DNA from 2 places in the Streptomyces sp. E-08 genome. Region 2 is predicted to be linked to the other one. Evidence: predicted binding sites of a transcription regulator. Region 2 holds the regulator's gene; the other holds the start of a gene.

Region 1 (6,404 bases), 1.6 Mb from region 2:
GTCGATCAGGCCGGGCTCACGACGCCCGGCACCGCGCCCCGATCCGGCCCGATCGACAAGACGCCCCTCGGGCCACGGACCCCTCCGGCTGCTACGTGCCGGAGGCGGCGGGCGGGAAGAGGGCGGTGAGCCGGGGTATCGCCAACCCCTCCGGCCGGGACCCCCGGGACTCCTCGTCCTCTTCCCACTCCCCCGCAGCCTCCGCGGCGTCCTCCGCCTCCTCCACGGCGTCGAGGAACTCCTCGCCGTCGTCGCCCTCCTGGCCCGTCAGCTCGTCCCACGCGTCCTGGGCGACGTAGTCGAGCTCCTCCCACTCGGGCCACTCGTCGTCGTCCCACGCGTCGTGGTGCCGGCCCACGAGCGCCCGCACGCCGGGCACGTCGGCCAGCGCGTCCGGGTCGGCGAGGACCGACTCGTACACCTTCCGTCCCTGGCCCACCAGCCACAGGGTGAAGTAGTGGAAGCCGTCGTCCGTGCAGTCGCCGCCCTCGATCCTGTCCGCCGCCTTCCACAGCGCGCGCGTGTCGGCGATCTCGCACGCCCTCTCCAGACGCACCTGGAACTCCACGCTCTCGGCCGCAGGACGCCGGACCAGATCCGCCCGCAGCCACTCCAGCCGCTCGTCCCGGTCACCGGGACGGCGGCTCAACTCGTCGATGAGAGCCCAGAAGGCGTCTTCGTTCATGCGTACGAGCATGCCAGCCCGCAGTGACATCCGGGTACCGGGATACGGCACGCCGGAGCGGGGTGCCCGGACGGCACCCCGCTCCGGCGTACGGGGAGTTACGCGGCCACGTCCACCGGCACCACCGCCGGGGCGAGCGCGATCTCCAGGACCTGGCGGACGTCCGTCACCGGGTGGACCTCCAGCTTCTCCAGGATCTCGGCCGGGACGTCGTCCAGGTCGGCCTCGTTCCGCTTGGGGATCACGACCGTCGTGATGCCCGCCCGGTGCGCGGCGAGCAGCTTCTGCTTCACGCCGCCGATCGGCAGCACGCGGCCGGTGAGGGAGACCTCGCCGGTCATGGCCACGTCCGTGCGGACGAGCCGGCCGCTCAGCAGGGAGGCGAGGGCGGTCGTCATGGTGACGCCCGCGCTCGGCCCGTCCTTGGGCACCGCGCCCGCCGGGAAGTGGATGTGCACACCCCGGTCCTTGAGTCCGGTGACGGGCAGTTCCAGCTCCGCGCCGTGCGAGCGGAGGAAGGAGAGCGCGATCTGCGCCGACTCCTTCATCACGTCGCCCAGCTGACCGGTGAGGGTGAGACCGGCGGCGCCCGTCTCCGGGTCGGCGAGGGACGCCTCCACGAAGAGGACGTCACCGCCCGCGCCGGTCACGGCCAGGCCCGTGGCGACACCCGGCACGGCCGTCCGCCGCTCCGCCGGGTCCTGGGCCGACTCCGGCACGTGGTGCGGCCGCCCGATGAGCTCCCGCAGGCCGTCGGGACCGACGGTGAACGGCAGCTCGCGGTCGCCCAGTTCGTGCTGGGCCGCGACCTTCCGCAGCAGCCGGGCGATCGCCCGCTCCAGGGTGCGGACGCCGGCCTCGCGGGTGTACTCGCCGGCCAGCTTCCGCAGCGCGGACTCCTCCAGGACGACCTCGCCCGCCTCCAGACCGGCCCGTTCCAGCTGGCGCGGGAGCAGGTGGTCACGGGCGATGACGACCTTCTCGTCCTCCGTGTAGCCGTCGAGGCGCACCAGCTCCATGCGGTCGAGGAGCGCCTCGGGGATGGCTTCGAGGACGTTGGCGGTGGCCAGGAAGACGACGTCGGAGAGGTCGAGTTCGACCTCCAGGTAGTGGTCGCGGAAGGTGTGGTTCTGCGCCGGGTCGAGGACTTCGAGGAGAGCCGCCGCGGGGTCGCCGCGGAAGTCGGAGCCGACCTTGTCGATCTCGTCGAGCAGGACCACCGGGTTCATCGACCCGGCCTCCTTGACGGCGCGGACGATCCGGCCGGGCAGGGCGCCGACGTAGGTCCGCCGGTGGCCGCGGATCTCCGCCTCGTCGCGTACGCCGCCGAGGGCGACGCGGACGAACTTCCGGCCCATCGCGTGGGCGACGGACTCGCCGAGGGAGGTCTTGCCGACGCCGGGCGGGCCGACGAGGGCGAGGACGGCTCCGCCGCGGCGGCCGCCGACCACGCCGAGGCCGCGGTCGGAGCGGCGCTTGCGCACCGCCAGGTACTCGGTGATCCGTTCCTTCACGTCGTCGAGGCCGGCGTGCTCGGCGTCCAGGACCGCGCGGGCGCCCCGGATGTCGTACCGGTCCTCGGTCCGCTCGTTCCACGGCAGTTCGAGGACGGTGTCCAGCCAGGTGCGGATCCAGGAGCCCTCCGGGGACTGGTCGCTGGACCGCTCCAGCTTCTCGACCTCCTTGAGGGCGGCCTCGCGCACCTTCTCGGGGAGGTCGGCGGCCTCCACGCGGGCGCGGTAGTCGTCGGACTCGTCGCCCTCGGACTCGCCGTTGAGGTCGCGGAGCTCCTTGCGGACGGCTTCGAGCTGGCGGCGGAGCAGGAACTCGCGCTGCTGCTTGTCGACGCCCTCCTGGACGTCCTTGGCGATGGTCTCGGCGACGTCCTGCTCGGCGAGGTGCTCGCGGAGCTGGGCGGTGGCGAGCTTGAGGCGGGCGACCGGGTCGGCGGTCTCCAGGAGTTCGACCTTCTGCTCGACGCTGAGGAAGGGCGAGTACCCGGAGTTGTCGGCGAGGCTGCCGACGCCGTCGATCTGCTGGACGCGGTCGACGACCTGCCAGGCGCCGCGCTTCTTGAGCCAGCTGGTGGCCAGCGCCTTGTACTCCTTGACCAGTTCGGTCACGGAGCCGGGCAGCGGGTCGGGCAGGGTCTCCTCGACGGTGCTGCCCTCGACCCAGAGGGCGGCTCCGGGGCCGGTGGTGCCGGCGCCGATGCGGACGCGGCCGAGGCCGCGGATGAGCGCGCCGGGGTCGCCGTCGGACAGGCGGCCGACCTGCTCGACGATGCCCAGGACGCCGGTGCCGGCGTAGGTTCCGTCGACCCGCGGCACGAGGAGCACGCGGGGCTTGCCCGCTCCGGTGCGGGCGGCGGCCTGGGCGGCCTCGACGGCGGCCCGTACGTCGTTGTCGGACAGGTCCAGCGGCACCACCATTCCGGGCAGCACGACCTCGTCGTCGAGCGGCAGCACAGGCAGAGTGAGCGGCACAGACGCCATGGACTCAGAAGCCATGATCTCCCCTTCGGCAGTCAAGTTGAGCTATACGCACTCAATGCTTGTGAGCCCGAGGATGTTCCCGGACGTTCGTTCGCTCTGAGCGATCACCCTCGCACGCGCCCGCGTGCAGCCGATGTAATGCCTGGATGGATATAGGAGCCATTACAGATGCCTGGGTGGCGGGCTGGACCGTCTCCCGGGGCACCCCGCCCGCCGTCGCCGAACCCTGGGGCTACCGGATCGACGTCGGCCTGCCCCGGCACGTCGTGCGCCACGTCCTGCCCACCCCCGACGCGGCCTCCGTCGGCGCGCTCTGCGCCCGGCTGACCGCGCCGTACAGCTGGCTCAAGGTCATGGCGGGGCCGGAGGAGGCCGGGTCCTGGATCACCGAGGGGTGGACCGTCCCCGACGACCCGGGCTTCATGATGGTCAAACCGCTGGACCCCGGCGCCCGCCCCGCGCCGCCCGAGGGGTACGCCCGGACCACCGAGGTCGAGGACGGCGTCGTCCGGGTACGGATCCTCGCGCCGGACGGCACCCTCGCCGCCCGCGGCCAGATCGCCCCGACCGGCTCCACCGCCGTCGCCGACCAGATCGAGACCGACCCCGCGCACCGGCGCCGCGGCCTCGGCGCGAACGTCATGCGCACCCTGGAGGCCGCCGCCGCCCAGGCGGGCGCCGTGACCGGCGTCCTCGCCGCCACCACGGACGGCCTCGCCCTCTACGACTCGCTGGACTGGCGCTACCGGGGACCGCTCACGGGCATCGTCCGCACCGGTCCGGCGGGCCGCTGACGACCGAGGGCCACTGACGGCCACACGCCGGCCGACGGCCCCCGGCCCCGGCCGAACCGGCGCCCCGAGGGCCCCCGCCGGGTGGAATCCCGGCCTTCCGGCTGCGCGCGGGACCCCGGAGGGGGCATGCTCGACCCATGGTGCGAGGCGTACGGAGGACGGGGACGTGGTGCGGCGCCCTGCTGCTGGCAGGGGCCCTGGTGGGCGGCGTGAGCGGCTGCGGCCCCGGGGTGCCGCCCGCGCCCGGCGGGCCGCCGTCGAGCACGAGCGCGCCCGCCGTGCCGAGCCCCACGACGGAGCCGGGCACACCGGTGGCGGACCCGCAGCCCGGTGAGGTCCTCGTCGAGGTGGTCGTCAACGGCGGCTTCGCCGGCGTCCGCAACCAGCTCGTCGTCCACTACGACGGTTCCTGGACCAGCCGCTCGGGCACCAAGCCTCCGCGCACCGGCAGGCAGACCCCCGCCGAGGCCGCCGAACTGCGGGCGGCCCTGGAGGACCCCGCGTACGCCCTGGTCCCGGAGCGCCCGACGGGCAGTCCGATCGCGGACGGCTTCCAGTACTACGTGACCTACCGTCACCACCTGGTCGTCGCGGGCGACGGCGAGCGCCCGCCCGCCCTCCAGCGCGTCTTCGCCGCCCTCCCGGAGGGCGGCCCCCCGACAGGCCGGTGAGCCCGCGCACCCCGTGCGCGCGGGTGATCCCGGGGGCGCGTGAACCGGGAGACGGTCTCCCGGCGATAGAGAGGGCGTGAGACTGTCGCGCCCCGCAGGGGGAGGCCCCTCCGGGGGCGACGAGGACGACGACGCGGCGCTGCTGCGCGCGGTCGCCCGGGGGGACACCGAGGCACTGGCCGTGCTCTACGACCGGCACGCCGGCTGGCTGTACGCGCGGCTGGCCCGGCGCTGCCCGGACGAGGAGACCGTACGGGAGGTCCTCCAGGACACCTTCGTCACCGTGTGGCGCTCGGCCGGCGGCCACCGCGGCCGGGGCGAGGCCGGCGGCTGGCTCTGGGTCATCGCCGCACGCCGCCTGGTGGACGCGCGGCGGGCCGGCGCCCGGGCCGAACGGGCCGCGGCCCACCCGGTACCGCCCGCCCCCGCGCCCTCCGCCGAGGACCGGGTGCTCGCGGGCCTGGAGTACGGGGAGGTCGGCGCCGCCCTCGACCGGATCTCGCCGGAACTCGCCGAGGTCCTGCGGGCCACCGTCGTCGACGGGCTCACCACCCGCGAGACCGCCAGGCTGCTCGGCATACCCGAGGGCACCGTCAAGACCCGCGCCCTGCGCGCCCGCCGTGAACTCCGCGCCGCGCTCGGCCCGCACCCCCTGGGAGGCACCGCATGACGGCCCCCTGGCACGTCTCCGGCACCCTGGCCCACCGGTACGCGGCGGGCGCCGCGCCCGAGACGGACGCCTGGTCCCTGGAGAAGCACGTCGAGTCCTGCGCCGCCTGCGCGGCCCTCGTCTCGGCGGCGGTCCGCGCGAGCACGGCGGGCCCGGCCCTGGCGGCGGTGCGCGCGGACCTCCTGACGTCCCTGGGCCACGCCCCGGCAGGAACGGCGACCACGCGCACGCGTGCGGAACCCGGCGGGGTGATCCCACCGCGCGGGATCCACGCGGAGCCCGATGTCCCTGGCACCTACCCGGAAGCCGACGTCACAGGCGCGCGCGTGGAAGTCGACGTCACGGGCGCCCACCCGGAAGCCGGCTTCACAGGCACCCGCCCGGAAGCCGTGTCCGGGACCTCTCCCGGGTCGTCCGCCGCCGGTGGGCCGGCCGGGCGGTGGGTGAGGGTCTGGTGGGCCGCCGGGCCCGCGCTGCGCGGGTCCTGGGTGGTGGCCGTGGTCCTCGTCGTCGGCGGGGCGTTCACCCTCGCCCACGGGGCCGGGTTCCGGGGCGCCCGGGGCTGGCTGCTCGCCGTCTCCCCGCTCCTGCCGCTCGCCGGTGTCGCCGTCTCGTACGGACGCCACGCCGACCCCCTGCACGAGATCACCGCGGCCACCCCCTCGGGCGGTCTGCGGCTGCTGCTCACCCGCACCGCCGCCGTACTCGCCGTGTGCGTACCCCTGCTGACCGCCGGCGGGGCGCTGCTGCCCCCCGTGGCCGGGTTCCCCGGCGCGGCGGCCTGGCTGCTCCCCGGACTCGCGCTGACCCTGGCCGCGCTCGCGCTCGGCTCCTTCGTCGGCTGCCGGGCGGCGGCCGCGACGCTCGGCGGCGGATGGCTGCTCGCGGTGGCCGGCCCCCTGCTCGGACCACAGGGGCAGGGCGCCGCGGGAGTCGCGCGGTACTTCGCCGGCCCCGCGGTGCAGGGGGCCTGGGCGGCCGCCGCCCTCGTCTGCGCCGCCCTCCTCGCGCTCCGGCGCCGTTCCTTCGACCACCTGGAGACGAACCGGTGAACCCCCCGACCACCGTCGCCGTGACCGGACTGACCGT
Region 2 (6,404 bases):
CTTGGTGCGGCGGGACAGCACCTGGACCACGCGGCGGATCTCGTGGTCGCGGCCGATGACCGGGTCCAGCTTGCCCTCGCGCGCGGCGGCGGTGAAGTCCGTGCCGAACTTCTCCAGCGCCTTGTACTGCCCCTCCGGGTCGGGTGTGGTCACCCGGCGTCCTCCCCTGCTCTTCTCGAACGCGTCGAGCAGCTTCTTCGCGCTCGCGCCCTGCGCGTCGAGGATCTCACCGGCCGGGCCGCCCTTGGCCGCGATCGACGCGAGCAGGTGCTCGGTCGACAGGAAGTCGTCGCCGAGCTCCTTCGCGCGCCGGTCGGCGTCGGCGATCACGGCGAGGAAGTCACGGCTGGGCTGCGGGGGCGCGACCGTGGACCCGGTGACGCTCGGCAGGGCGGCGAGCAGCCGCTCCGCGCCGGCGCGGACGGCGGCCTGGTCGGCGCCGACGGCGGCCAGCAGATCGACGATGTTCTCGTTGTCCTGACCGGCCAGGAGGGCCAGCAGCAGGTGGGCGGGGGTCAGGTCGGCGTGCCCCTCGGACACGGCGCGGCTGCTCGCCGCGTTGATCGCGTCCCGGCTCCTGTTGGTCAGTTCGGCGTCCACGTGCGGTGCTCCTCCTGAGTTCTCGTGGGCTCTCTCCTTCTATGACTTCTCCAGGGTACACAAAGTTGAGTCCGATCGGCTCAAGGTATCGGAGGGAGGTCGTCCCCGGGTAGTTTCCGGGCATGGCCACAGACCCCAGGAACCCGTCCGACTCGTACCTGAGCTTCTGGCGCGAGTACCACATGTGCACCCTGACCACCCCGCGCCCGGACGGCACTCCGCACGTCGTCGCGGTCGGCGTCACGTACGACCCCGAGGGCGGGTACGCGCGCGTGATCACCAACAAGAACAGCCGGAAGGTCGCCAACGTCCTGGCGGCGGGCGCGGAGGGCGCGCGGGTCGCGGTCTGCCAGGTCGACAAGGGGCGCTGGGCCACCCTGGAGGGCGTCGCCCGCGTCCGCACGGAGGCCGAGACGGTCGCGGACGCCGTCGCCCGCTACGCGGAGCGCTACGGCCGCACGCCGGCCCCGAACCCGGACCGGGTCGTCATCGAGATCGCCCTCACCCGGGCGATGGGCCGCGCCTGAGCGCGGAGGCGGGAGCGCCGCGCCCGAGCGCGGAGACGGGAAGGCCGCGCCCGAGCGCGGAAACGGGAAAGCACAGCGGCGCCATCGCGTTTCAGGTCCGCGATGGCGCCGCTGTGTGGGGGAAGTGCCGGAGCGATCTACAACGACGGGGGAATCGCTCAGGCACTGCGGGGGGTGGCGGTGATGGTCTCGGGTTCGATCAGCTGGTGGTCCCGCTGGTCGAGGTTGACGAAGATCATGCCGTACCGGATGGCACAGCGGATGGGCTGTGGAGCGCCTCGGGGGCGGCGCAGACAGCGGTACGCACGGACGTCCTCGTCCTGCTCTCGGGCGACGACGATCGGCTCTCCGAAGAGCGTGACCTTCAGCGAGTCACCACGGTGGGGGATGGCCGTGGCGAGATCGACGAAGTGCCAGCCGGAGCGATAGGCCGAGGCCATCTCACGGCGGAACCTGGGGTCATCGGGAACATTCATGCGCCCGTCTAGCTCCAGCCGGGGTCCTGCGCGGGGGCCACGCTCCAGCCCGGGTCACCGAGGAGCGCGGGGCCGGCGAGGTGCCAGCCCGGGTCGAGCGGAGCGGCCTGCACCTGCTCCGTGTCCGAGTGCCAGCCCGGATCCGGAACCACTCCCACCGCGCCCACTGTGGCGGCCGCGATGAAGGCGACTCCGGCCGCCGCGCGTATGAGCTTCTTCATCATCACCGAGCAACCTCACTTGAAGGCAACGTCTCTTTCCAACCCCCGCGACTAAGACGATGGCTTACTCTCTGCGCCTGCACCACCAAACCCAGGCATCATGTTCCTGAGATGCAGGAGCCTGGGGGTGTACATATGCGGAAACAAGCGGACGAAACAGGTCACCCTCATTCGCACGCCGAACTGTGCGAAGCGGGCGGCGAGCTGTATGCGGCCGCTCTGCGGACCGGGCGAATACCCCGGTCAGAGGCGGTCGGGACGCCGTGCCTCCTCGACCTGTCCCTGCTCCACCCCGACCCCGACGACGCCCAGTGGCTCCGCCCGGTTCCCCCCTCCGCGGCCCTCGCCCAGCTGCTCCAGCCGATCGAACGGGAAATACTCGACCGCCGTCGGCGCACCGTCGCCCTGTCGGACGCTTTCGAGCCGTTCATGGCCATCAGCGCCCACGACTCACCCACCACACACGCCATCACCGTCCTCGAGGGCATCGACCGCATCAACTCGACCCTCGACCGCGTCGTGGCCAACTGCCGCCACGAGCTCCTCACCGTCCAGCCGGGCGGCGGCCGCCCCGCCCAGGCCCTCAGCGAGGCCCTGGACCGCGTCTCCCCGCTCCTCGGCCGCGGCATCAGCATGCGCACGCTCTACCAGCACACCGCGCGCCACACCGAGCTCACGCTGACCTACCTGGAGCACGTCGGCCCCGAGGTCCAGGTGCGCACCCTCGAAGAGATCATCGACCGGCTGATCATCGTCGACCGCGAGGTCGCCTTCATCCCGGCCCGCAGCGACCGCCAGGTCGCCCTGGAACTGCGCCACCCCGGCCTGGTCGCGTACCTCTGCGGCGTCTTCGACCAGTTCTGGCAGCTGGCCGTGCCGATACGGGAGGAGATCCCGTACGACATCAAGACCGACGGCATCGGCGGCGTGCAGCGCTCCATCGCCAGGCTCCTCGTCGAGGGACACGTCGACGAGGCCATCGCCCGCCGGCTCGGCATGAACGTGCGGACCTGCCGGGCGCACATCGCCAAACTCGCCGCCGCCCTCGGCAGCGGCAGCCGGGCGCAGCTCGGCTATCTGATCGCCCAGTCCGGCATCCTCGAACGGGACAACTGAAAGAGGCCCCCTCCCTGAGGGAGGGGGCCTCTTCCGGACATCGTGCGATGGTGAAGGGCTACTCGCCGCGCTTCGGGCGCCACACCACGAGGGCGCTCGCCTGCTGCACGTCGGTGTACGGCACCAGGTCCCTGCGGTACGAGGCGTGCACCTGGGCCTCGCGCTGGCGCAGCGTCGCCGCCGCGCCCTCGACCGCCGCCGACAGCTCGGCCACCCGGGCCTGGAGCGCCACGACCTGGTTCTCCAGTTCGATGATGCGCTTGATCCCGGCCAGGTTGATGCCCTCGTCCTGCGACAGCTGCTGCACCTGACGGAGCAGCTCGATGTCACGGGCCGAGTAGCGCCGGCCGCGGCCCGCCGTGCGGTCCGGGGAGACCAGACCGAGGCGGTCGTACTGCCGGAGGGTCTGCGGGTGCAGACCGGAGAGCTGGGCCGCCACCGAGATGACGTACACCGGCGACTCGTCGGTCAGTTCGTACGGATTGCGTCGGCGCTCCATCTGCTCAAGCTCCCTTCGCCGCCTGGAACAGCTCGGCCCGCGGGTCCTCCGAGGCGGTCGCCTCGCGGAAGGTCTCCAGGGCCTCGCGTGCCTTGTCGTCCAGATCCTTCGGCACGGCCACCTCGACCGTGACGAGGAGGTCTCCGCGCGTGCCGTCCTTGCGGACCGCGCCCTTGCCCCGGGCGCGCATGGTCCGGCCGTTCGGGGTGCCCGCGGGCAGCTTGAGGGTGACCGCGGGGCCGCCGAGGGTCGGCACCTTGATCTCGCCGCCGAGCGCCGCCTCCGAGAAGGAGACCGGCACCGTGACGGTGAGGTTGTCGTCCTTGCGGCCGAAGACCGGGTGGTCGTCGACGTGCACGACGACGTACAGGTCGCCGTTCTGCCCGCCGCGCTCGCCCGGCGCTCCCTTGCCGCGGAGACGGATCTTCTGGTTGTCGCTGACGCCCGCGGGGATGCGGACCTGCATGGTGCGGGAGGACTTGGCCCGGCCGCTGCCCTTGCAGACCTCGCAGGGGTTCTCGGCGATGAGGCCGCGGCCCTTGCAGTCCACGCAGGGGTCGGTGAGCGAGAAGCCGCCGCCGCTGCCGCGCGATACCTGCCCGGTGCCGACGCAGGTCGGGCACACCCGGGGCGTGCCGTTCTTGTCGCCGGTGCCCGAGCACGCCGTGCACGGCTGCTGGCTGGACATCCGCAGCGGTACGGTCGCGCCCTCGATGGCCTCGGTGAAGCTGAGCGTCACCTCGGACTCGATGTCCTGGCCGCGCCGCGGCTGGGTGCGGGTGCCCGCTCCCCCGCCGCGGTTGAACAGGCCGCCGAAGACGTCGCCGATGCCGCCGCCGCCCCCGAAGCCGCCGCCCGCCCCGCCCTGGGCGCCTCCGAAGAGGTCGCCCAGGTCGAAGTTGAACGAGCCGCCGCCTCCGGGGCCGCCGGCCCTGAAGCCGCCGTTCCCGAAGAGGGCGCGGGCGTCGTCGTACTCCTTGCGCTTCTTGGCGTCGCCGAGGACGTCGTTCGCCTCGGAGATCTCCTTGAAGCGCGCCTCGGCGGTCGCGTCACCCTTGTTGGCGTCCGGATGGTTCTCGCGGGCGAGCTTCCGGTACGCCTTCTTGATCTCGGCCTCGGTGGCGTCCTTGGGGACGCCGAGAACCTTGTAGTAGTCCTTCTCGACGAAGTCCTTCGTGCTCATCGACGTCCCTCCTCCCGCGTACGGGTACGGCTGTTACTCGCTGTCCTGCTCGGACGTGTCGGGGTCACCCGACTCCTCGGCCTTGCCCTGGGCCCCGGGCTGGGGCTCGGCGACGGCCACGCGGGCGGGCCGGATGGTCCGCTCGCCGATCCGGTACCCCGGCTGCAGGATCGCCACGCAGGTCGTCTCGGTGACGTCCGGCGCGTACGAGTGCATCAGGGCCTCGTGGATCGTCGGGTCGAAGGGCTCGCCCTCCTTGCCGAACTGCTGCAGACCCATCTTGGCGACGACGGTCTCCAGCGATTCGGCCACCGACTTGAACCCGCCCACGAGCTCGCCGTGGTCCCGGGCCCGGCCGACGTCGTCGAGCACGGGGAGGAGCTCGGCCAGGAGGCTCGCGACGGCGATCTCCTTGACCGTGACCCGGTCCCGCTCCACGCGGCGGCGGTAGTTCTGGTACTCGGCCTGGAGCCGCTGGAGGTCCGCGGTGCGCTCGGCGAGCGCGGTACGGGCCTGGTCCAGCTGCGCCAGCAGGGCTACGTCCGTAGCGTCCCCGGCCGGGGCCGTCGAGTCCTCTTCGGACTCGACGGCCTCGGCGGCGTCGTCAGCGGTGGCGCCGGAGGGGACGTCGGGCTTCTCCTCGAAGCCCGGGGTCTCCTCGGTCACGCCTGGCCGCCCTTCGGCTTCTCGTCGTCCACGATCTCGGCGTCGACGACGTCGTCGTCCTGGGCCTGGGCCTGACCGGCGTCTCCGCCGGCGGCCTGGGCGCCCTGGGCGTCGGCGTACAGCGCCTGGCCGAGCTTCTGCGAGACGGCCGCGACCTTCTCGGTGGCGGTGCGGATCTCGGCGGTGTCCTCGCCCTTGAGCTTCTCCTTCAGCTCGACGAGCGCGGCCTCGACCTCGGCCTTGACGTCACCGGGGAGCTTGTCCTCGTTGTCCTTGATGAACTTCTCCGTCTGGTAGACGAGCTGCTCACCCTGGTTGCGGGACTCGGCGGCCTCGCGGCGACGGTGGTCCTCGTCCGCGTACTGCTCGGCCTCCTGGCGCATGCGGTCGACCTCGTCCTTCGGCAGCGAGGAGCCGCCGGTGACGGTCATCTTCTGCTCCTTGCCCGTGCCCAGGTCCTTCGCGGTCACGTGCATGATGCCGTTGGCGTCGATGTCGAAGGCGACCTCGATCTGCGGGACGCCACGCGGGGCCGGCGGCAGACCGGTCAGCTCGAACATGCCGAGCTTCTTGTTGTACGCCGCGATCTCGCGCTCGCCCTGGTAGACCTGGATCTGCACGGACGGCTGGTTGTCCTCGGCCGTCGTGAAGATCTCGGACCGCTTGGTCGGGATCGTGGTGTTGCGCTCGATGAGCTTGGTCATGATGCCGCCCTTGGTCTCGATACCGAGGGACAGCGGGGTCACGTCGAGGAGCAGGACGTCCTTGACCTCACCCTTGAGGACACCGGCCTGGAGCGCGGCGCCGATGGCGACGACCTCGTCCGGGTTGACGCCCTTGTTGGCGTCCTGACCGCCGGTCAGCTCCTTGACGAGCTCGGCGACGGCCGGCATGCGGGTCGAGCCACCGACGAGGACGACGTGGTCGATCTCGGAGAGCTGGATGCCCGCGTCCTTGATGACGTTGTGGAACGGCACCTTGCAGCGGTCGAGCAGGTCGGAGGTGAGCTGCTGGAACTGGGCGCGCGTGAGCTTCTCGTCCAGGTGCAGCGGGCCCTCGGCGGAGGCCGTGATGTAGGGCAGGTTGATCGTGGTCTCGGTCGAGGACGAGAGCTCG

What was found. Region 2 encodes HspR, which represses chaperone genes until heat shock. Its sites were predicted from a motif close to TTGAGNNNNNNNNNCTCAA; they were not measured.
Region 1: the regulator HspR is predicted to act here: its motif matches at 3,218-3,236, upstream of lon (endopeptidase La).

What each region holds. Positions count from the first base shown of each region.
Region 1 covers NZ_CP183971.1:5,704,700-5,711,103, reverse strand. The annotation lists gene ACN9MM_RS26510 (DUF4240 domain-containing protein) at 92-685, opposite strand; gene lon (endopeptidase La) at 784-3,195, opposite strand; gene ACN9MM_RS26500 (GNAT family N-acetyltransferase) at 3,327-3,974, shown strand; gene ACN9MM_RS26495 (hypothetical protein) at 4,112-4,645, shown strand; gene ACN9MM_RS26490 (RNA polymerase sigma factor) at 4,722-5,315, shown strand; gene ACN9MM_RS26485 (zf-HC2 domain-containing protein) at 5,312-6,367, shown strand; gene ACN9MM_RS26480 (ABC transporter ATP-binding protein) at 6,364-6,404, shown strand, end outside.
Region 2 covers NZ_CP183971.1:4,062,289-4,068,692, forward strand. The annotation lists gene clpB (ATP-dependent chaperone ClpB) at 1-600, opposite strand, end outside; gene ACN9MM_RS18530 (pyridoxamine 5'-phosphate oxidase family protein) at 723-1,127, shown strand; gene ACN9MM_RS18535 ((2Fe-2S)-binding protein) at 1,286-1,603, opposite strand; gene ACN9MM_RS18540 (hypothetical protein) at 1,612-1,827, opposite strand; gene ACN9MM_RS18545 (helix-turn-helix transcriptional regulator) at 1,960-2,940, shown strand; gene ACN9MM_RS18550 (heat shock protein transcriptional repressor HspR) at 2,999-3,439, opposite strand; gene dnaJ (molecular chaperone DnaJ) at 3,444-4,622, opposite strand; gene grpE (nucleotide exchange factor GrpE) at 4,656-5,288, opposite strand; gene dnaK (molecular chaperone DnaK) at 5,285-6,404, opposite strand, start outside.